Regions from separate parts of the Bradyrhizobium sp. 41S5 genome, predicted to be linked through region 1. Evidence: riboswitches for the same ligand, from Rfam matches in the RefSeq annotation. Region 1 holds a riboswitch; each other region holds the start of a gene.

Evidence for each region. Region 1 has a riboswitch for cobalamin ahead of HAP47_RS05610 (TonB-dependent receptor). Riboswitches for the same ligand answer to the same signal wherever they lie in the genome.
Region 2: it holds a riboswitch for cobalamin, as region 1 does, so the genes downstream of both, HAP47_RS35170 (5-methyltetrahydropteroyltriglutamate--homocysteine S-methyltransferase) here and HAP47_RS05610 (TonB-dependent receptor) in region 1, are expected to answer to the same signal.
Region 3: it holds a riboswitch for cobalamin, as region 1 does, so the genes downstream of both, HAP47_RS35655 (ribonucleoside-diphosphate reductase subunit alpha) here and HAP47_RS05610 (TonB-dependent receptor) in region 1, are expected to answer to the same signal.
Region 4: it holds a riboswitch for cobalamin, as region 1 does, so the genes downstream of both, HAP47_RS27295 (DUF1636 family protein) here and HAP47_RS05610 (TonB-dependent receptor) in region 1, are expected to answer to the same signal.

What each region holds. Positions count from the first base shown of each region.
Region 1 is NZ_CP083721.1:1,182,113-1,186,994, forward strand. It holds gene HAP47_RS05600 (amidohydrolase family protein) at 1-1,459, shown strand, start outside; gene HAP47_RS05605 (CobW family GTP-binding protein) at 1,461-2,390, shown strand; cobalamin riboswitch at 2,620-2,815, shown strand; gene HAP47_RS05610 (TonB-dependent receptor) at 2,922-4,882, shown strand, end outside.
Region 2 is NZ_CP083721.1:7,315,052-7,319,933, reverse strand. It holds gene tnpA (IS66-like element accessory protein TnpA) at 1-243, opposite strand, end outside; gene HAP47_RS35175 (IS110 family transposase) at 634-1,743, opposite strand; gene HAP47_RS41795 (hypothetical protein) at 1,820-1,984, opposite strand; partial or broken gene HAP47_RS35170 (5-methyltetrahydropteroyltriglutamate--homocysteine S-methyltransferase) at 2,048-2,727, opposite strand; cobalamin riboswitch at 2,829-3,025, opposite strand; partial or broken gene HAP47_RS41965 (helix-turn-helix domain-containing protein) at 3,925-4,116, shown strand; partial or broken gene HAP47_RS35160 (reverse transcriptase domain-containing protein) at 4,121-4,288, shown strand; gene HAP47_RS35155 (group II intron maturase-specific domain-containing protein) at 4,433-4,735, shown strand; partial or broken gene HAP47_RS35150 (IS630 family transposase) at 4,815-4,882, shown strand, end outside.
Region 3 is NZ_CP083721.1:7,423,545-7,428,426, forward strand. It holds gene HAP47_RS35650 (ribonucleotide-diphosphate reductase subunit beta) at 1-89, opposite strand, end outside; gene HAP47_RS35655 (ribonucleoside-diphosphate reductase subunit alpha) at 80-1,873, opposite strand; cobalamin riboswitch at 2,128-2,341, opposite strand; gene HAP47_RS35660 (hypothetical protein) at 3,014-3,211, shown strand; partial or broken gene HAP47_RS35665 (IS3 family transposase) at 3,307-4,429, shown strand.
Region 4 is NZ_CP083721.1:5,614,011-5,618,892, reverse strand. It holds gene cobD (threonine-phosphate decarboxylase CobD) at 1-124, shown strand, start outside; gene HAP47_RS27305 (cobyric acid synthase) at 129-1,577, opposite strand; gene cobO (cob(I)yrinic acid a,c-diamide adenosyltransferase) at 1,589-2,242, opposite strand; cobalamin riboswitch at 2,279-2,494, shown strand; gene HAP47_RS27295 (DUF1636 family protein) at 2,588-2,962, shown strand; gene cobW (cobalamin biosynthesis protein CobW) at 2,959-3,993, shown strand; gene cobN (cobaltochelatase subunit CobN) at 3,993-4,882, shown strand, end outside.

The DNA.
Region 1 (4,882 bases):
GGTGGATCCGGCCAGCGGGATGGATGCGATCGGCGACGTCGCCGTCGTCGACGGCAAGATCGCCGCGGTCGGCACCGGCCTCGGCGGCGCCGAGCGGCAGATCGACGCCACCGGCCTTGTGGTGGCGCCCGGCTTCATCGACCTGCACGCGCATGGCCAGACCATTCCGGCAGATCGCATGCAGGCATTCGACGGGGTGACGACATCGCTCGATCTCGAGGCCGGCGTGTTGCCGGTGGCATCCTGGTACGAGCGCCAGGCCGAGAAGGGGCGGGTGCTGAACTACGGCGCCGCCGCCAACTGGGCGTTCGCGCGGATCGGCGCGATGACCGGCTCGAATTCGGAAAGCTCGCTGGAATCATTCGGTGCAGCGATGCGCGATCGCCGCTGGATCGAGAACGTGGCGACCGAGGACGAGGTCGGCGGCATCCTCGCGCGCCTTGCCACCGGACTGAATGAGGGCGGCATCGGCATCGGTATTCTCAACGCCTATGCGCCGGGCGCCGGCGTGCAGGAACTGACCGCGGTGTGCCAGCTCGCCGCTGATCATGCGGTGCCGACCTTTACCCACGTCGCTTACATGTCCCGCATCGATCCCGAGAGCGCGGCCGAGGCCTATATCCGCCTGATCGGCTATGCCGGCGCAACCGGCGCGCACATGCACATCTGCCATTTCAACTCGTCGAGCAAGACGGACATCGAGCGCTGTGTTGCGCTGATCGCCAAGGCGCAGGCGCAGGGCCTGCCGATCACGGTAGAGGCCTATCCCTACGGCACCGGCTCGACCGTGCTGGCGGCGACCTTCTTCAGCGATCCCAAATTCGAGGAGCGCAACGGCCTCGGCTATGATTCGGTGCAGCGCGTGACCGACGGTCACCGCTTCGGCAGCCGCGAGGAACTGCTGGCGGCGCAGGCCGCGGAACCCTCGACGCTGGTGCTGTGGCATGTGCTCGATATCGAGAACAACGCGCATCATCGCGATCTGCTCGACATGGCGGTGCTGTATCCGGGCGGTGCGATCGCGTCCGACGCGATGCCGTGGACGCTATCGGACGGCCGCCCCTACACCGGCGACGCCTGGCCGCTGCCCGACGATGCCACCTCGCATCCGCGTTCGGCCGGCTGCTTCACCCGCTTCATCCGCGAATGGGTGCGCGAGCGCCGGAAGGTGTCGCTGCTCGAGGGCATCCGCAAATGCGCGCTGATCCCGGCCGAGATTCTGTCGGCGAGCACGCCGGCGATGCACGCCAAGGGCAGGTTGCAGGTCGGCGCCGACGCTGACGTCGTGGTGTTCGACTTCGAGACGCTCAGCGACCGCGCGACCTTCTCCGCGATGAACCGCCCGGCGGAAGGTGTGCGGCATCTCGTGGTCAGCGGCCAGCCGCTGATCAATGATGGCGTCCTCGACGTCGCGGCACGGCCCGGCCGGCCGGTGCGCCGGCCCGTCGCTGGGGGTTGACGTGCCGGTCCCGATCCTGCTGGTCGCGGGTTTTCTCGGGGCGGGCAAGACCACGGTCGTCAACCATCTGCTGGCGCATGCGCAAGGCCGCCGCATCGCCGCCGTGGTCAACGATTTCGGCGCGATCAATATCGACGCGGAACTGATCGCGGGCGCCAGCGACGGCGTGGTCAGCCTGAGCAATGGCTGCATCTGCTGCACGCTGGAGGGCGATCTGCTGCGCACCCTCGCAACCTTGCTGCGGCGTGATCCGCGTCCCGAACTCATCGTGATTGAGACCAGCGGGATTGCCGATCCCGCCGACATCGTGCGCAACCTGATGGATCCGGTGATCTGGAAGGAGGCGCCGCTCGAGACCGTGCTGTGCGTGGTCGACGCGACGCAGCCTTCGGCGATGCTGAACGATGTGCTGCTGCGTTCGCAACTACGGGCAGCGGATGTGGTGGCGCTGAGCAAGGTCGACTTGGCCGATGCAGCCGCGTGCGCCGCGATCCGCGACGCGGTACGGGCAGCGCGTCCGGCGGCCGTGGTCGTTGATGCCTTGCATGGCGAGGTGCCTGCAGCGCTGCTGTTTCCCGCGGACCTCGATCAGTTGCCGGCGCCGCGCGAGGCCGCGCCGCGACGGCCGGTATCGGACCGGTTCGAGACGCTGAGCTGGACCTCGGAGCGGCCGGTGCGGTTGCCGCGCTTGCAGCAGGCGATCGGCAGACTGGCGCCGAAGCTGGCGCGGGCGAAGGGATTGTTCGAGACGGTCGAGCAGCCCGGACGGCTGACGGTGTTTCAACTCGCCGGCGGACGCGCGACACTGGCTGCCGGCGGCGTGCCGGCACCCGGTGTGCCACGCACGCGAATCGTGTTCATCGCCGAGATGGGCGCTCTGTCGCGGGCCGAGATCGATGAGGTGATGCAGGGATGTGTCGGAGCAGGGTGATGCGAATTAGGTATTCCGTCATCCTGAGGAGCCGCGAAGCGGCGTCTCGAAGGATCGACGGCCACCAGCGTGGCCGTGCATCCTTCGAGGCTCGCTCCGCTCGCACCTCAGGATGACGGAATAGAGAATCCTCGCGTCGGCCGGCGCTGTCGCCGCGTCATCGCAGCAGCATCATCCCGCAACGCATGAGTGCGACAATCGCATCGAATTGACAGCCCATCCCGCACCACCTATCGTTTCTGTCGACGGTTCCCTTCGGGGATCAAAAGGGAATGCGGTGCGAGGGTAACCCCAATGCCGCAGCTGTCCCCGCAACTGTAAACGGCGAGCCTTTCGTCAATTTGCCACTGGGCCACTCCGCCCGGGAAGGCGTCGACAGGCGATGACCCGTGAGCCAGGAGACCTGCCGTCAGTCGTGGTCACACGCGAGCATATCGGGCGGGGGCGTCCTGGTGGGATCGGAGCACTGCCTTTGGGGCAATGCGCCAGTCCGCGTTCGCGGTGACGTGCCACGTTACCGCGAGTCCTTTCATGTCTCCGTCCTCTCCCGCTGCGCGCCGTTGGCGCCTCGGTCTCGTTTGCTCCCTGTCATCGCTGCTGCTGCCGGCTGAAGGTTCGGCACAAACATCTCCACCCACGACGCTCGATCCGATCGAGGTCGCACCCTCGACATCCACAAAGCCCAACCCCGCGGCGCGAAGCCGCAACTCGGCGACGTCGTCGCGGCCGCGCGCTGCGGCGTCAGGTGCATCGGGATCGGCATCGCCGACGCTCAACGCCACCACGCAGGGAGGTGCAGGCAGTCGTCTCAACCTGACGCCGCTGCAGACGCCGGCCAGCGTCGAGATCATCACGGCGCAAACCATCGCCGAACGCGGCCAGCACAATGTGCTCGATGCCGTCACCCAGAACGCGGCCGGGTTCATCGCAACGCCGGCGCCCGGCAATGGCGGCCTGTCGTTCAGCACCCGCGGCTTTGCCGGCAGCAACTCGGTGATGACGCTGTACGACGGCACGCGCTTCTATATCGGCTCCGGCACCCTGACATTCCCCTACGACACCTGGTCGACGCAACGCATCGAGGTGCTGCGCGGCCCGGCCTCGGTGCTGTACGGCGAAGGCGCGATCGGCGGCGTCGTCAACGTCGTTCCGAAGAAGCCGCAGGGCACGCCCTATAATGAGGCCGAGGTCTCGCTCGACAGCAACATGACGCGGCGGCTGTCGGTCGACAGCACTGGTCCGATCAATCCCAATGTGTCCTACCGCATCAACGCCACCGGCAACATGTCGGACGGCTGGGTCGATCGCGACAAGACCTCGAATGCAGTGGTCTCCGCCGCCGTGCGCGTGCAGGCATCGGACAATCTCGCCTTTACGCTCTCTGAAGCTTACGGCGACCGCAGCCCGTCGCGCTATTTCGGCACGCCGCTGATCAACGGCACGATCCAGGACGCGCTGCGCTTCAAGAACTACAACGCATTGGACGGCGCGATCCGCTATCAGGACGGCTGGACCCAGTTCAAGACCGAGTGGGACGTCGCCGACGGCATCAAGATCAACAACACGCTGTATTATCTGACCAGCGAGCGGCACTGGCGCGATATCGAAAACTACACCTGGAACCCGAAGACCCAGCTGATCGACCGCTCCAGCTACATCGAGATCTTCCACGACCAGAAGCAGCTCGGCAACCGGATGGATACGACCTTCAGCGGTCACGTCCTCGGGCTCGCGAACCAGTTCGTCGCCGGGTTCGACGTCAACCGGATCGACTTCACCCACACCAACAATTCGCCCTATGGCGGCGCGTCGTCGGTCAATCCTTACGTGTTCGATCCCGGATCGTTCTTCGCGACGACCACGGCGACGACGCCTGGCTTCAACGCGATCGTCAATCAATACGCGCTGTTCGCCGAAGATCGCCTGTCGCTGACCGATCAATTGTCGCTCGTCACCGGCGTCCGGTACGATCGTCCCGAGGTCGATCGCACGGACTACAAGACGCCGGCGAACAATTTTGAGACCACGCTGTCGGGCACCAGCAGGCGAACCGGGTTGGTGTACGAGCCGATCAAGAACCTCGCGTTCTACGGCCAGTATGCGGTCGGCGTCGATCCGGTCAGCAACTTGATCTCGCTGTCGACCTCACAGAAAACCTTCCAACTCGCGACCGGCAAGCAGACCGAAATCGGCGTCAAGCAGTCGTTCTGGGGCGGCCGCGGCGAGTGGACGCTGGCGGGGTACGAGATCGTCAAGACCGGCCTGACCATTCCCGATCCCAGCAATCCAACTGCCGGCCTGGCACTGCAGATCGGCCAACAATCATCCCGCGGGGTCGAAGGATCGATCGGGCTCGCGCTGAACGACGGCTGGCGCGTCGACGCCAATCTTGCGCTGCTGCGTGCCCGATACGACAACAACAGCCAGGTGGTCGGCGGCAAGGTCGTCAGCTACAACGGCAATGTCCCGGTCAACGTTCCGCAGCAGGTCTC
Region 2 (4,882 bases), 2.3 Mb from region 1:
CGGCACCGCGGCATCCACCACCGCCGGCACAAACTGTACTTCTTCTATTGCGGAATGACCGCCTGCTGCTTCTCGCAACTGACGTCGCCAGCCAAACAACTGCTGCGGTGACAATCCATGCCGTCGGGCTACCGAACAGACCGAGTCGCCGCTCGCCACGATCTCCGCAACGATCCGCGCCTTGTCCCCATCGCTCCACTTCCGCCGACGGCCGGCTCCGGTGAAGACTTCAAGCCGCCGCACCGGCTCCGTGATAGCACTATGCTCTGTGTCCATTCTAAGCCTAACGGTCCAAACCGAACCGCAGACTCGCAGATCACCCCGTCATCCGGAAGGTGGCCGCTGAACAGCGCTCTGATGTCCGCTGTCAAGGATTAGAACGCAGAGCACCGCCCCGATCGTCGTCGATCGGCTATTCATAGAGATGGTCGTGCATAGGTGGAGGCGGAACCGAAGGACGTCGGTGATCAAGCTCTGATGCGCGGGTTGGCTACCGCATTCCCGATTGTGCGTCCGAGGTCTGCTCCTATCTTACTGCGGGCGTCGGCGCTCTTGCCGGCCACAAAGCGTCTGACGGGCATTCCCTCTGCCGTGGTCCCGCCTCCGCCCATGCACGATGATAAGGGCGCTCGATCAGGCTGTCTGCACTTGCCTGGCAACCGCCCACATGAACCCCACCAGTTCACGGGCGATAGCGGTGCAGACCACCGTCGTTCGTTTGCCGCGCGCCGCCAGCTTCCGGTACCGGGCCGTCAAGCGGCTCTGCGCCTTCCAAGCAATCTCTCGCACTGCTGGCGACGTCTGTTCGAGCCGGTATAGTTTTGTCTTGCCGATCTTCGGCGGGTGTCGATATGTCCAGGCGCTTTCGACCAACATGTGGCGAACACGGCCGTTGCCGGCCTTGGTGATGCCGCCACGTCTGACAGCCTCTCCCGTCGATCGCTCGCTTGGCACCAGACCGAGGTAACCCATAAGTTGACGTGGGCCCTCAAAACGGCTCACGTCACCGACCTCGGTTGCGAATGTCACTGCGACGACCAGATCGACGCCGCGCAATGTTTGAAGCGCCCGCACGAGCGGCTCCAGAGACCAGGTCGAGACGAACTCTTCGATCGTGCGCTCGAGCCGGTCGACCCGGTCCCTGGCGACGCGAACTGCTTCGACCATTTCTTGTAGCGCGATCTGATGTGCGGGGTGGTCGAACTGTTGTTCCTGGAGCCAACGCAAATAGCGCATCGTCCAGCCCTTTTTGCGGGGATAGGTGCGGCCATGCTTGAGCATGAAGGCGCTCACCTGCTGCCGGTGGATGCGCAGCGTCTCAACCGCTGCCGATCGAGCGCGAACGAGGTCGCGCATCGCTTCGTGACCTTCATCGGGAACCCATACCGCCGTCAGCTCGCCGGCGCGTAGCAGCCGCGCGAGAGAAACGGCGTCCCGGCGGTTCGTCTTCACACGATCACCCGGCTTCCTTGGGATCAGCGACGGCGCCACCACCGTGCATTGGTGGCCGAGCGACCGGATCAGGCGATAAAGACCATAGCCAGTCGGGCCGGCTTCGTAACAGAAGTGGACGCGGTCAAACCGGTTGGCGATCCGCCCTAAGACGCGGCGCATGTTGGTGGCCGAAGCATCAACCTCGCCGAAGAACCGAACCTCCCCCTCCCGGCCTGCATCCGCAATCGCGACGGCATTTCTCAGCTTGGCCACATCGATTCCGACGAATGCTTCCCTATAATCTGCCACGGCTCGTCCTCCTGTGATGAGGATCGGCTCGGTTCGCCCGAGCAACCCTCGGACGCGCAGTGTAGGGCGAGCCACCTCATCGGTAGAGGCGGACATACGGTCTTACGGTCAACATCGCCTTCATCGGCCTTTTGGTTAGCGACTGCGCATAGCGCCACCAGTCCACCGTGATCGGCTTCGGCCGCGAGACATCTCCAAACAGGATCGGCGGCCGGACACAGCGCGAGCCATAGGATTGCACCCAACCGTTTTTGGTAAATGCGAAGCCGGAGAGTTGCTCGCCGAAGCATCAAGATCATGGTTGCAGGCAAGGTTCGTCGAATTGACCCCAATTTGCCCCGCGTTTGGCCAATTCCTTCAAAAGCTCAATATAGACCGGTATCAGGTCATCTAGCAGTGACAGTGGCTGGAACGCAGGATCGGCACTCTTGCCAAGCTTCAAGAATGTAACCGGCCCGATCAGGACAGGGCGCGTCTGAAAGCCAAGGGCCTTGGCTTCCTCGTACTCCTCGATTGGTTTGCGAGAGGATAGTCTGAAAGTCTGCCCCGGGTGAAATTCCGGGACCATGTAATGGTAGTTGGTGTCGAACCATTTGGTATCTCCTGCGCGGGTGCGCCATATCCACGCGACGGGTGACCGCAACTCCCATCCTGACCGTCGCATTGTGCCCCGCGTGCCATGGCGAAGTATGTCTTGAGCGAAATGGATCCGGCATTCGGCTCGTAGACTGCTGGGATGGCACCAACCATGACACTGGTGTCGAGCACCTGGTCGTACAGTGAGAAATCGTTCGATGGGATCACGGTGACACCGAGAGACCTCTGGCGAGCCCAATTTGCGGCACGTAGGCCAGCTGCATCCTCGAGCAACTGCTGTTCGGCGATTTTTCCGGCCCAGTAACTTTCGAGCGCAACCTTGAGCTCTCGCCTTGGACCGATGGGTGGCGTTCCGAGTGTGGCAACCGGAAGAGAGAGAAGAGACATAGCGTTAACCCCATATTGGTGGCAAAGGCCATGGCGGACGCAGGCAGAAGAAGCCGCGCGAGCGACCGTTGCTTGGCGCACCACCGGGACACCCGCCGGTGGACGAAGATAGTGGCGGGGCAGGTCTCCTGGCTCGCGGCTCAGCGCTGCTGTCCGGTCTTCCCGAAACCGTCAGGCTTCAGTGCCTTCGTTGGACAGCTCGCTACTCACAGTTGCGGGGACAGCGCCGGAATTGACACCGGCTTCCCTCTTAGCTCCGGCCTAATGAGACCGGAGAACCTCGACACCTTCAATTATCGGCAAAAGGGATATTCCGTCAACCTCGCGTCATGTTGCGATCTGCTAATGTGCCTAGCGGCATGCCCGCCGTTCATACTCGATGCAGAAGTCGCTCTACAATCACGGACATCGGATGACATCCCGAATGTCCCTCCGCGTGGGCAGCGACAAATCCGAATACGCCGCCTTTGCACCGAGGACCACTTGGTCGAACAGACGGCTTTCATGCAAGCTGGCCCCGGTTCATCAAGCACGGCGCGCTGCGCTGCCTTCTCCAAGCAATCAACGATCCACCGAATAAGATAGCATACGCGGCGCGAGGTGGTTCTGTGATGCCAGCCATTTCTGGTAGGCGTCACTCGGACACTTTTTGGCGATACTGCCCAGGCAAGCATATCAACCAAACCAAGGAGACCGGCTCGCAATGAAAATGGCTGTTTGGAGTGCCCTCGGTGTCTTTGCTGTTGCCGTCTCGGCGGTCGGCCTGTTCGGGTTGATGGTAAGACCGCTCTTGAGTAACACCGCTCGACAGTTTCTCTCGAAACTATTGATCGGCTCAAGCCGAGGCTAGCACGGCTCGGCGCCTCTACCTGCTTGCGGAGGACAGGACTTGCGTCGAGGCCGCATCTTCCGGTCGATTGAAGAGCACGATATGCGTCGGCCGACACGAGCGATCGCGCATGCCAGCGAGTGAATGCTACCATCTTGCCCGCCTGCTTAAAGCGTGCACTTCGGCGGCGTCTGTTCCAAACGCCCGGCGCTGATGGGCGGTTTCGTATCGTTGTGGGCCCTTGAGTGCCAAGCACATCTGCCTGGCGCTGCAACTAGAGCATTTCATTGCTTAACTGAATCGGAGGGGATTCCGGTTTTTGGCGGTTTATGATTCAAGATGCTGACTGGATTGGAGGCCAGCATCGCATGACCCGACCTCTTTCCCTGGATCTTCGCGAGCGTGTGGTGGCGTCGGTTTTAGCGGGCGAGAGCTGCCGATCTGTGGCGGAACGGTTTGGTGTTGCGCTCTCGTCGGTTGTGAAGTGGTCACAGCGGCAGCGGGCGACCGGCTCGGTTGCGCTTGGCAACATCGGCGGTCACCGCAAGCCCGTGCTTGATCTGGATGGCGGGGACACATCCCGACCTCCCTTGGTGTCGGTATGCCGACGACGGACTGGTGCACTGCCGGACCGAGCAAGAAGCAGAGGCCATTAGGGCGGAGCTTCAAGCGAGGTTGGAGGTGTGCGGACTTCAGATGCACCCGACAAAGACGCAGATCGTCTATTGCATGGACAACAGGCGTCGGCGAACGTATCAGAGGGTCAAGTTTGACTTTCTCGGATATCAGTTCAGGCCGCGGCAGGTGGCAACGTCACAGCGGAAGGAATTCTTTTGTGGATACACCCCGGCGGTCAGTCCGACAGCTTTGAAGACCATGCGAGCAACGATCCGAAGCTTGCACATTCCCCGGCAAACGCCGGGGACGCTGGCTGAGATTGCCCAACAGATCAATCCGCTCCTCCGGGGGTGGATAGGTTATTATGGTCGGTTCAGCCGTTCAGCGCTGTTCTCTCTGGTCGACTACGTCAATCAGAAGCTGAAGGCGTGGACCATGCGAAAGTACAAGCGCTTCCGGCTCCACAAAACCGGTGCTTCGCTGTTCTTGCGAAAGCTGGCTCGGAATAACGCGGAGCTGTTCGTACACTGGCAGTTCTTCGGAACGACCACGTTCACCTGACGGGAGCGGTGTGAACCGAGAGGTTCACGCACCGTTCTGCGAGAGGCCGGGGGTGAAAATCCCCCGGCCTACTCACCCTTGGATCAAGACCAACATGGCCCCTTTGCGGGGCTGGGGCCCCATGGGCGCACGCCTGCGCGGCTTCGC
Region 3 (4,882 bases), 2.2 Mb from region 1:
TCATAGCTGCCCATCGAGTCAAGGAGACCAACGCGTCCCTTGCCGATCAGCGTGCGCGGATCGACAGACGAGAGATCGATCATTGACATGCGAGGCACTCCTCATAATCGGTGCGCTGCGCAGGCGGCTGCCGCGGCGCGGCCTCGTCATCGTCGACGATCTTGCCGGCGAACGCCGCGCGCGAGATCGATTTTGAACGGCAGTAATAAAGGCTCTTCACCCCACGCTTCCACGCCGTCCAGTGCAGCATGTGGAGATCCCACTTATCGACCTCGGCCGGCAGATAGAGGTTGATTGACTGACTCTGGCAGATGAATGCGGCCCGGTCGCCTGCAAGCTCGACGATCCAGCGCTGGTCGACCTCGAAGGCGGTGCGAAACACCGCTTTCTCGTGTTCCGACAGAATGTCGAGATGGGCGACCGAACCCTCCTGCGCAATGATCGACTGCCAGGTCACCGGGGTGTCGGCGCCCTTGGCGATCAGTACCCTGGTCAGATGAGGATTACGTACCGAGATGGCACCAGACAACGTCTTGTGGGTGTAGATGTTGGCCGGGATCGGCTCGATGCATGCGCTGGTGCCGCCGCAGATGATGCTGATCGAAGCAGTCGGCGCGATCGCGATCTTCTGGCTGAAGCGCTCCATCACGCCACGTTCCAGGGCGTCCGGGCACGGGCCACGCTCGCGAGCAAGGGCGACGGATGCCGCGTCGGCATCACCCCGGATCTTCCGAAACATCTTTAGATTGAATGATTTCGCCAAGCCACTCTCCATTGGAATGCCATTCGCCTGGAGGAACGAGTGGAAGCCCATGACGCCAAGTCCGACGGAGCGCTCGCGCAGGGCGGCGTAGCGGGCCCGCTTCATACCCTCCGGCGCCGTCGTGATGAAGTGGGTGAGCACGTTGTCGAGGAAGCGCATGACGTCCTCGATGAAGCCGGGTTCCTCATTCCATTGGTCCCAAGTCTCGAGGTTGAGCGATGACAGACAGCACACCGCGGTGCGCTCCTCGCCGCGATGGTCGATGCCGGTCGGGAGCGTAATCTCGCTGCACAGGTTGGAGGTCGAGACCTTGAGACCGAGCTCGCGCTGGTGCTTGGGAAGCGCGCGATTCACAGTGTCGATGAACAAGAGATAAGGCTCGCCTGTCTGCAACCGGTTCTCAAGAATGCGTTGCCATAGCTGTCGCGCGTCGATCTCGCGGACGACCTCGTTCGTCTTCGGGCTGCGCAGAGCGAACGCGGTGCCGGCGCCCACGGCACGCATGAACTCGTCGGTGAGGTTGATGCCGTGATGCAGGTTGAGGCTCTTGCGGTTGAAGTCGCCGGACGCCTTGCGGATCTCGAGAAACTCCTCGATCTCGGGATGCTGGATATCGAGATAGACCGCCGCCGAGCCGCGCCGCAACGAGCCCTGGCTGATCGCCAGCGTCAGGCCGTCCATGACGTGGATGAACGGGATGACGCCTGAGCTGACGCCGCCCTTCACCTTCTCTCCGATCGAGCGAACATTGCCCCAGTACGTGCCGATACCGCCCCCGTTGGAGGCAAGCCACACGTTTTCGTCCCAGGTGCCAACGATGCCTTCGAGCGAGTCGGACACCGAGTTAAGGAAGCACGAGATTGGCAGGCCGCGCGTGGTGCCGCCATTGGACAGCACCGGCGTGGCTGGCATGAACCACAGCCGAGACATCGCGTCATAGAGACGTTGGGCGTGCGCAACATCGTCCGCGAAGGCACAGGACACCCGCGCGAACATGTCCTGGACGCTTTCGCCGACGAGCAGATAACGATCGGTCAGCGTTAGCTTGCCGAACGCGGTCAGCAGGCCGTCGCGCGATCGATCGAGCGTGAGATCGGACGGCTTTGGCAATGGCGCGAGAGGCCGCGGCAGCGGAGGCGATGACGGCGGCGGCACAACACACCGCTGAGGCGCGGCAGACTTTGGCCGCGCCGGCCACGGCCGCACACTCGGCCACTCAATTAGATGACCATGCTGATTGAAATCGTAAGACGACGACATCGGCAACCCCGCGATGTTAGGGGGGGAAGCCACGCGCACGACTTGCGAGGAGACGGGTCAAACGTCCCAGGCTGCAAGCGACGCACGGGGCACCCCGCCCGAGGACGTTCTATTCTGTCGCGGCAGGTCTCCTGGCTCGCGGGTCGCTGCGGCTGTCGGCCTTCCCGGTGCTGTCGCGGCCAGTGACCATTATGACAACCGCTCGCCGCTTACAGTTGCGGGGGCAGCCCCGGAATAGCCGTTACCGGCGCACCGGGTTCTCTCTTAGCTTCCACCCTACTAGATGCAGAATGGAAGACCGTGGCAGATCTACATACAGACGCCGCGCGTCGAGATTCGTCAAGGCTTGTGGCAGGGGAGTCGAGACGCAGGACGCCACGTCCGCTCCGGGTCTGGGCCCGCAACGCTGTGTTCGAGCAAATGCCCCCCTGCTTCGGCCCATTCCGTGAAAAGAGTGGCAGCATTTTGATTTCGATGCTCCGTCGCGATGACGGGTGCCTATGCGAGTCCGCGTTGGATAGGAATCCGTTCGGCGAAGGTTCCGGGCGATGCTGGCGAGGGATAATCTCATGACGCGCAACGTTTGGCTTGCAATTCAAAGCGGTCGAGAATGCGATGCGCCAGCAAGGTGTTGCTCTTCTTGTGGAACTGGCGTGAGGTGCGTCCCTGCCATGATCGTGCGATCTCGGTGGCTTGCCGCGCGCGCCAGATCGAGCGCGATAGCTCCACAAATGCTTATGGTACCACTGAGCCTTCAACGCGCAACAGTCGCCGTCGCGCTTGCTGACGTGGCCAAGTGTTTTGGCGCCATGATTTACCAGAGCTCCGATCGCAGTAATGACCGTGCCGGCATACGGTTGTCCTCACTTGCGTGGTCATGGATGAAGCCGCCAAGGAGGCTCGATCTTAGTCAGCTTTTCGCAAGCTGTCCCTGCTAGCATGAAGCGGATAGGTCATCTCGCGGCGACGCCGCTATCCGGGTGTTACGACATGAACGCAGCCGATATTAATGCAACAGCGCCGCAGGTTGGCGCCCCCTCCGACACCGCCGAGAGCGGCGGCGATGACACGCGTGCAGCGCTACTGCGCCGAGCATTCGAAAAGGCTCTCGTTTCCGTCGCCACGCAAGTCATAAGCGATTCCCAGTCGGATATGGATGAGGCCATGAGCGAGCTTGATGATGGGTGAGCCGATGCTCGGCGCCACATAGAGATACAGCCCGCTGAGCTGCTGCCGGTTTGATGGACACCGAGATTAGGTGTTTCATGAAGCCGGAGGTGGCGATGAAAAGACGGAAGTTCAGCCGCGAGTTCAAGGTCGAGGCGGTCAAGCTGGTGCGGGACCGTGGGGTGTCGGTGGCGCAAGCCGGCCGTGACCTGGATGTTCATGAGAATGTTCTCCGCAAATGGGTGAAGGAGTTGGGCTCCGACCCGGCGCAAGCCTTTCCCGGCTACGGGCAGATGAAGCCGGAGCAGCAGGAGATCGAGCGGCTGCGCCGTGAGGTCGCCAAGCTGAAGGCCGAGTGGGATATCCTAAAAAAGGCCGCAGCCTACTTCGCGAAGGAAGCGACATGAAGTTCGCCTTCGTCGCGAAGCACCGGACGATCTGGCCGGTGGCATGGCTATGCGATGCGCTGGGAGTGTCGCGGTCGGGCTTCCATGCCTGGCTGAATCGCTCTCCCAGCACCAGATCCCGCAGCGACGAGGAGCTCGGCGGCAAGGTCAAGGCCAGCTTCGCCGCCAGCGACCGCACCTATGACGCACGCCGGGTGTGGCGTGACCTGCTCGCCGACGGGGCGGATTGGGGCCTGCACCGGATTGAGCGGCTGATGCGCCTGCAAGGCTTGCGGGCGCGGCCGCGACGTCGGCGCTTGCCGAAGGACAGCGGCGATCGACAGCTCGAGACCGTACCGGCGAACCTCCTTGACCGGCAGTTCGCCGCCGAGCGGCCGAACCAGAAGTGGATCGCCGACTTCACCTATCTCTGGACGGCCGAAGGCTGGCTCTATGTCGCAGCGGTGATCGACCTGTTCTCACGCCGCGTGGTGGGCTGGTCGATGAGTGCCGCCATGACGGCACAGCTCGTGACGGACGCATTGTTGATGGCCGTCTGGCGGCGCGGCAAGCCGGATGCACTGTTGCATCACTCCGACCAGGGCAGCCAGTACACCAGCGAGCAGTTCCAGCGCCTGATGGCCGACCACGGCATCGTTTGCAGCATGAGCTGGAGAGCTTCTTCTCCTCGCTCAAGACCGAGCGTACGGCCAACAAGATTTATCGAACCAGAGATGAGGCACGCGCCGATGTGTTCGACTACATCGAACGATTTTACAACACGACCCGCAGGCACTCGACCATCGGCGATCTCAGCCCGCTTAAGTTCGAGCGCAAGGTGGGATTAGCTTAACCGGGTGTCCATCAAACCGGCAGCAGATCACGCGTAGTGATCGAATCGAAGACGTACCAAGTGAAACTTGGCACGTGCCACCAGTTAGATGCGCATTCAATGATCTCAGATCCGAGCTGCGAGCGGGTCCCGCGAATCCGAATGCACCGGGATCTTTTTGGCGGCGGGCTGCTGCGATTTCCTTTTAACGTCCCTAGCAGCTTACTTTGACGGGAATGGCGATGCTCAAAGCCCATAGCGCCTCCGGCTTCCTGAGAAGCTGATGGATGTTCGGGGGGCGCAAGGGTTCACGCCCGGCTTCGGAGGCTAAAGACAGGCAGAGCTCAACGCGAGGCAGGGCTTGTGCTTTTGAGCCGACGGTAGATCGCGCCGTCGAGGCAGCCCTCAATCCAATTTGCGATCTTGACGGGATTTTCACTGCGACGCTTGCGTCGGCATGACTTTGACATGCAG
Region 4 (4,882 bases), 4.0 Mb from region 1:
GGACAAGCTTGCCCGCGGCCAGATCTGGTCGCGCGCCTTTCAGCAAGAGCCGGGATGGTTGCGCCTCGGTCTGCCGGGCAGCGAGGCCGAATGGTCCCGCCTTTCTGCCGCGTTGTCGTGTTGATGGTTTAGCGCGCCAGCGCGAGCAGGCCCTCGACATCGAGATGGGCCTCGATGTGCTCGGCAAGTGCGTCGAGCGCGCTCTCGACCCTGGCGCCATATGGCTGATCCGCCGCCGGGATATCGAGCCGCGCAAGAAACGCCTTGCGAAATCCGTCCGAGGCGAACAGGCCGTGCAGATAGCTGCCGTGAACGCGCCCGCCACGCGACATGGCACCTTCCGGCGAGCCGTCAAGCCTTGAAAAGGGCCGCGCGCGATCCGGGCCATCAGTGCGTCCGATGTGAATTTCGTAGGCGCTGATCGGCTGACCCGTCGCAACATGCACGGCGCTGACACGCGTCAGCGTCTTCTGTTCGGTCATGGTGGTGGTGACATCGAGCAGCCCGAGGCCGCGCGTTTCGCCGGCGAGTCCCTCGATCCCATCAGGGTCGGCGACGCTCTGCCCAAGCATCTGGTATCCGCCGCACAGCCCAAGGATATGGCCGCCGCGGCGATGATGCGCCAGCAGGTCGATATCCCAGCCTTGCGCGCGCAGGAAGGCGAGGTCGCCGCGGGTCGATTTCGAGCCGGGCAGGATGACGAGCCGCGCGTCGCCCGGAATGGCTTGGCCCGGCCGCACCATCACGAGATCGACGCCGGGTTCGAGCTTGAGCGGATCGAGGTCGTCGAAATTGGCGATCCGCGACAGCGCAAGGAAGGCGATCTTGCACTGGCCGGGCTTGCGCGCCTCGCCGAGCCCGAGCGCGTCTTCGGCCGGAAGCTCGCCGGCGCGAACGAACCAGGGCAGCACGCCGAAGCCGCGCCAGGCGGTGCGGGCTTCGATCAGGCGGTAGCCGTCGTCGAACAGCGTCGGATCGCCGCGGAATTTGTTGATGACAAAACCCTGGATCATCGCGGCATCATCAGGATCGATCACCGCCTGGATGCCGACGAGTTGCGCGATGACGCCGCCGCGGTCGATATCGCCGACCAGCACCACGGGCACGTCGGCTCTGCGCGCAAAGCCCATATTGGCGATATCGGACTTGCGCAGGTTGACTTCGGCGGGGCTGCCGGCGCCTTCGACCAGAACGAGGTCGGCGCGCTGCTTCAGGCGCCCAAAGCTCTCCAGCACCGCGCCCATCAGCGACGGCTTCATGGTGGCATATTCGCGCGCGCGTGCGGTCGCGATCCGTTTGCCGTGCACGATGACCTGGGCGCCGACATCGGTTTCCGGCTTCAGCAGCACCGGGTTCATGTCGGTGTGCGGCTCGACGCCGGCAGCGAGCGCCTGCAACGCCTGCGCACGCCCGATCTCGCCGCCGTCGACGGTCACGGCGGCGTTGTTGGACATATTCTGCGGCTTGAAGGGCAGCACGCGCAGGCCGCGCCGTCTCGCGGCACGCGCGAGGCCGGCGACGACGAGCGACTTGCCCACGTCCGAGCCGGCTCCCTGGATCATCAATGCGCGCGCCATGGTGCTGACAGTCAGAACTCGACGCCCGGCTGGGCCTTGATGCCGGAGCGGAACGGATGCTTCACCAATGTCATCTCGGTGACGAGGTCGGCGATCTCGATCAGCTCCTCCTTGGCGTTGCGCCCGGTGAGCACGACATGCGTCATCGGCGGCTTCGACGTCGTCAGGAACTCGACGACATCGGCTATCGCCAGATAATCGTAACGGAGCGCGATGTTGATCTCGTCGAGCACGACCATGCGCAGGCTCGGATCCGCGATCAGCTGCTTGGCCTTTTCCCAGCCGGCCTGCGCTGCCGCGATGTCGCGGGCGCGATCCTGCGTCTCCCAGGTAAAACCTTCACCCATCGCATGGAATTGACAGAGATCGCCGAAATGCCCGGTGAGCAGGCGGCGCTCGCCGGTATCCCAGGCGCCCTTGATGAATTGCACCACGGCGCAGGGAAAGCCGTGCGCTACGCAGCGCACGATCATGCCGAAGGCGGAGGAGGATTTTCCTTTGCCGGCGCCGGTGTGAACGATGATCAGACCCTTTTCGCCGCTCTTGGTCGCCATGATCTTGTCGCGGGCGACCTTCTTTTTCGCCATTTTGGCCGCATGGCGCGCATCCAGCGAAGGGTCGGTGCCGACGTCGCCGTCGTCAGCGTCGTTTCCATCAGAAATCATCACGTTCCTTCGGCTTGACAAGTGCGAGGCCAGGACGAATGGTGACCCCGCGTTGGTTCCTGTCCTACGACAGGCGAAGAGGGAATGCGATAGGGCTCGGACCGCAAGGTTTGCCCAAAGCGCAGCCGCCCCCGCGACCGTGACCGGAGAGATGCCCAAGCCACTGATTCCCTGATGGAGTCGGGAAGGTGGGCATCACGGGAGAAATCCTACTCCGCAAGCCGGGAGACCTGCCGACGCAGTGTGTTTGAGACCGGCGGACGGGGTGTTCCGCGACGGGGAACGAACCTGTTCACGTCAGGTTCGTGTGCCTCATCGCTTCCCGCAGTCAATCCAGGAAGGGCGATGAGCGTTACACTTCATGTCTGTATCACCTGTCGCGCCGGCCAGACGGCGGCCGAAGGCGAGATCGCGCCCGGTGCGCGCCTGCATGCCGCGCTTGTTGAGGCCGGCGTGCCCGATGACGTCAATCTGGTTCCGGTCGAATGCCTGTCGGCTTGCAGCCAGGGTTGCTCGGTCGCACTCAGCGCGCCGGGGCGATGGTCCTATGTCTACGGCCGCCTGTCCGCTGACAATGCCAGGGATGTGATCGCCGGCGCCTCCGCCTATGCCGCGGCGCCTGACGGCATCGTGCCGTGGCGCAGCCGCCCGGAAATCTTTCGCAAGCAATCGCTTGCCCGCATTCCACCCATCGCCGTCGTGCCGGAGGCCGCAGAATGATGACGCTCGCCAAGGTTCCGGTCACCGTCGTGACCGGCTTTCTCGGGTCCGGCAAGACGACGCTGATCCAGCATCTGATCCGGAATGCCAACGGCAAGAAGCTCGCGGTGCTGGTGAACGAATTCGGCAGCGAAGGCGTCGACGGCGAGATCCTGAAGTCCTGCGCCGACGCCAATTGCCCGACCGAGAATATCGTCGAGCTCGCCAATGGCTGCATCTGCTGTACCGTCGCCGACGATTTCATCCCGGCGATGGAGCAATTGCTGGCGCGCCCCGTGAGGCCCGATCATATCGTGATCGAGACGTCGGGTCTCGCGTTGCCGAAGCCGTTGCTGAAGGCGTTCGACTGGCCGGAAATCCGCTCGCGGATCACGGTCGACGGCGTGATCGCGCTGGCCGATGCGGAGGCCGTTGCTGCCGGCCGCTTTGCGCCGGACCCGGCCGCCGTGGATGCGCAGCGCGCGGCAGATGAGAATCTCGACCACGAAACGCCGTTGTCCGAAGTGTTCGAGGATCAGATCGCCTGTGCCGATATCGTGCTGCTGACCAAGGCCGATCTCGCGGGTGCCGAGGGGATCAAAGCGGCCAAGGCGCTGATCGCAGCCGAGATGCCGCGCGAGGTGCCGATGTTGCCCATCGTCGATGGCGCGATCGACGCCCGCGTGATCCTCGGTCTTGAAGCGGCGGCGGAAGATGACCTCGCGTCGCGGCCGTCTCACCACGACGGTGAGGACGAACATGAGCACAACGACTTCAATTCCGTGGTGATCGACCTTCCGGAGATTTCGGACGTCGACGCGCTCATCGCGTCGATCAAGGGGCTGTCGCGCGAGCAGAACGTGCTGCGGGCCAAGGGATATATCGCGGTCGCAGGCAAGCCGATGCGGTTGCTCGTGCAATCGGTCGGCGAGCGGGTGAGGCATCAGTTCGACATGCCCTGGGGCGCGCGGGCGCGGCAGTCGAAGCTCGTCGTGATCGGCGAACACAGCGATATCGATGAAGCCGCGATCCGGGCGCGACTAGGTGTCTGATGCACGTCGTCTTCCGCGAGAGCCGCGGCCTTGAGGAGACCGCGACGCCAAGGGACCTCGGCCAGGATCCGGCCGATCTCGTGGTGCTGTCGTTTTCCGACAGCGACCTTGCCGCGTTTGCAGCCGGCTGGCGGCGGGGCCGTGCCGCGCTGCCGTCGCTGCGGCTCGCCAATCTCGCGGAGCTGCGCCATCCGCTGTCGGTCGATACCTATATCGAGCGGACCCTGTCGCATGCGCGCGGCATCCTGGTGCGGCTGATCGGCGGCGAACCCTATTGGTCATATGGCCTGGCAGTGGTGCATCGCCTGGCGAAGGAACGCGGCATCGCCCTGGTGGTGCTGCCGGCGGATGGCCGCGACGATTTGCGGCTGGATGAATTCTCGACCTTGCCGGTCTCGACGCTGCGCCGCCTGAAGGTGCTGTGCGACAAGGGCGGCCCCGTTGCCGCGCAGGCCGTGATCGCGCAACTGGCGCTGGCGTCCGGCCTTTATGCCGGGCCGGTTGTCGGTGAGATCGATCTTCCCGAGATCGGCGTCTACGACTCGCAGCGCGGTGCCGTCGCGGCGCTGCCGGCACCGGATGGCCGGCCGCTTGTGCTGGTGACTTTTTATCGCTCCTATCTGGCGGCCGGCGACACGGCGCCGGTCGATGCGCTGATCGAGGCTTTGCGCGAAAAGGGATTCGATGCCCACGGCGTGTTCGTCACCTCGTTGAAGGCGGCGGGCGTGGCCGATTGGCTGCGCGCTCAGTTCGCGCAATGCAGCCCGGCCGCCATCGTCAATGTGACCGCGTTCTCCGCGGCGGGTGACGACGGTACGACGCCGTTCGATGCCGCATCGTGCCCGGTGTTCCAGGTCGCTCTGTCGACGGCGCAGCGTGAGGATTGGGC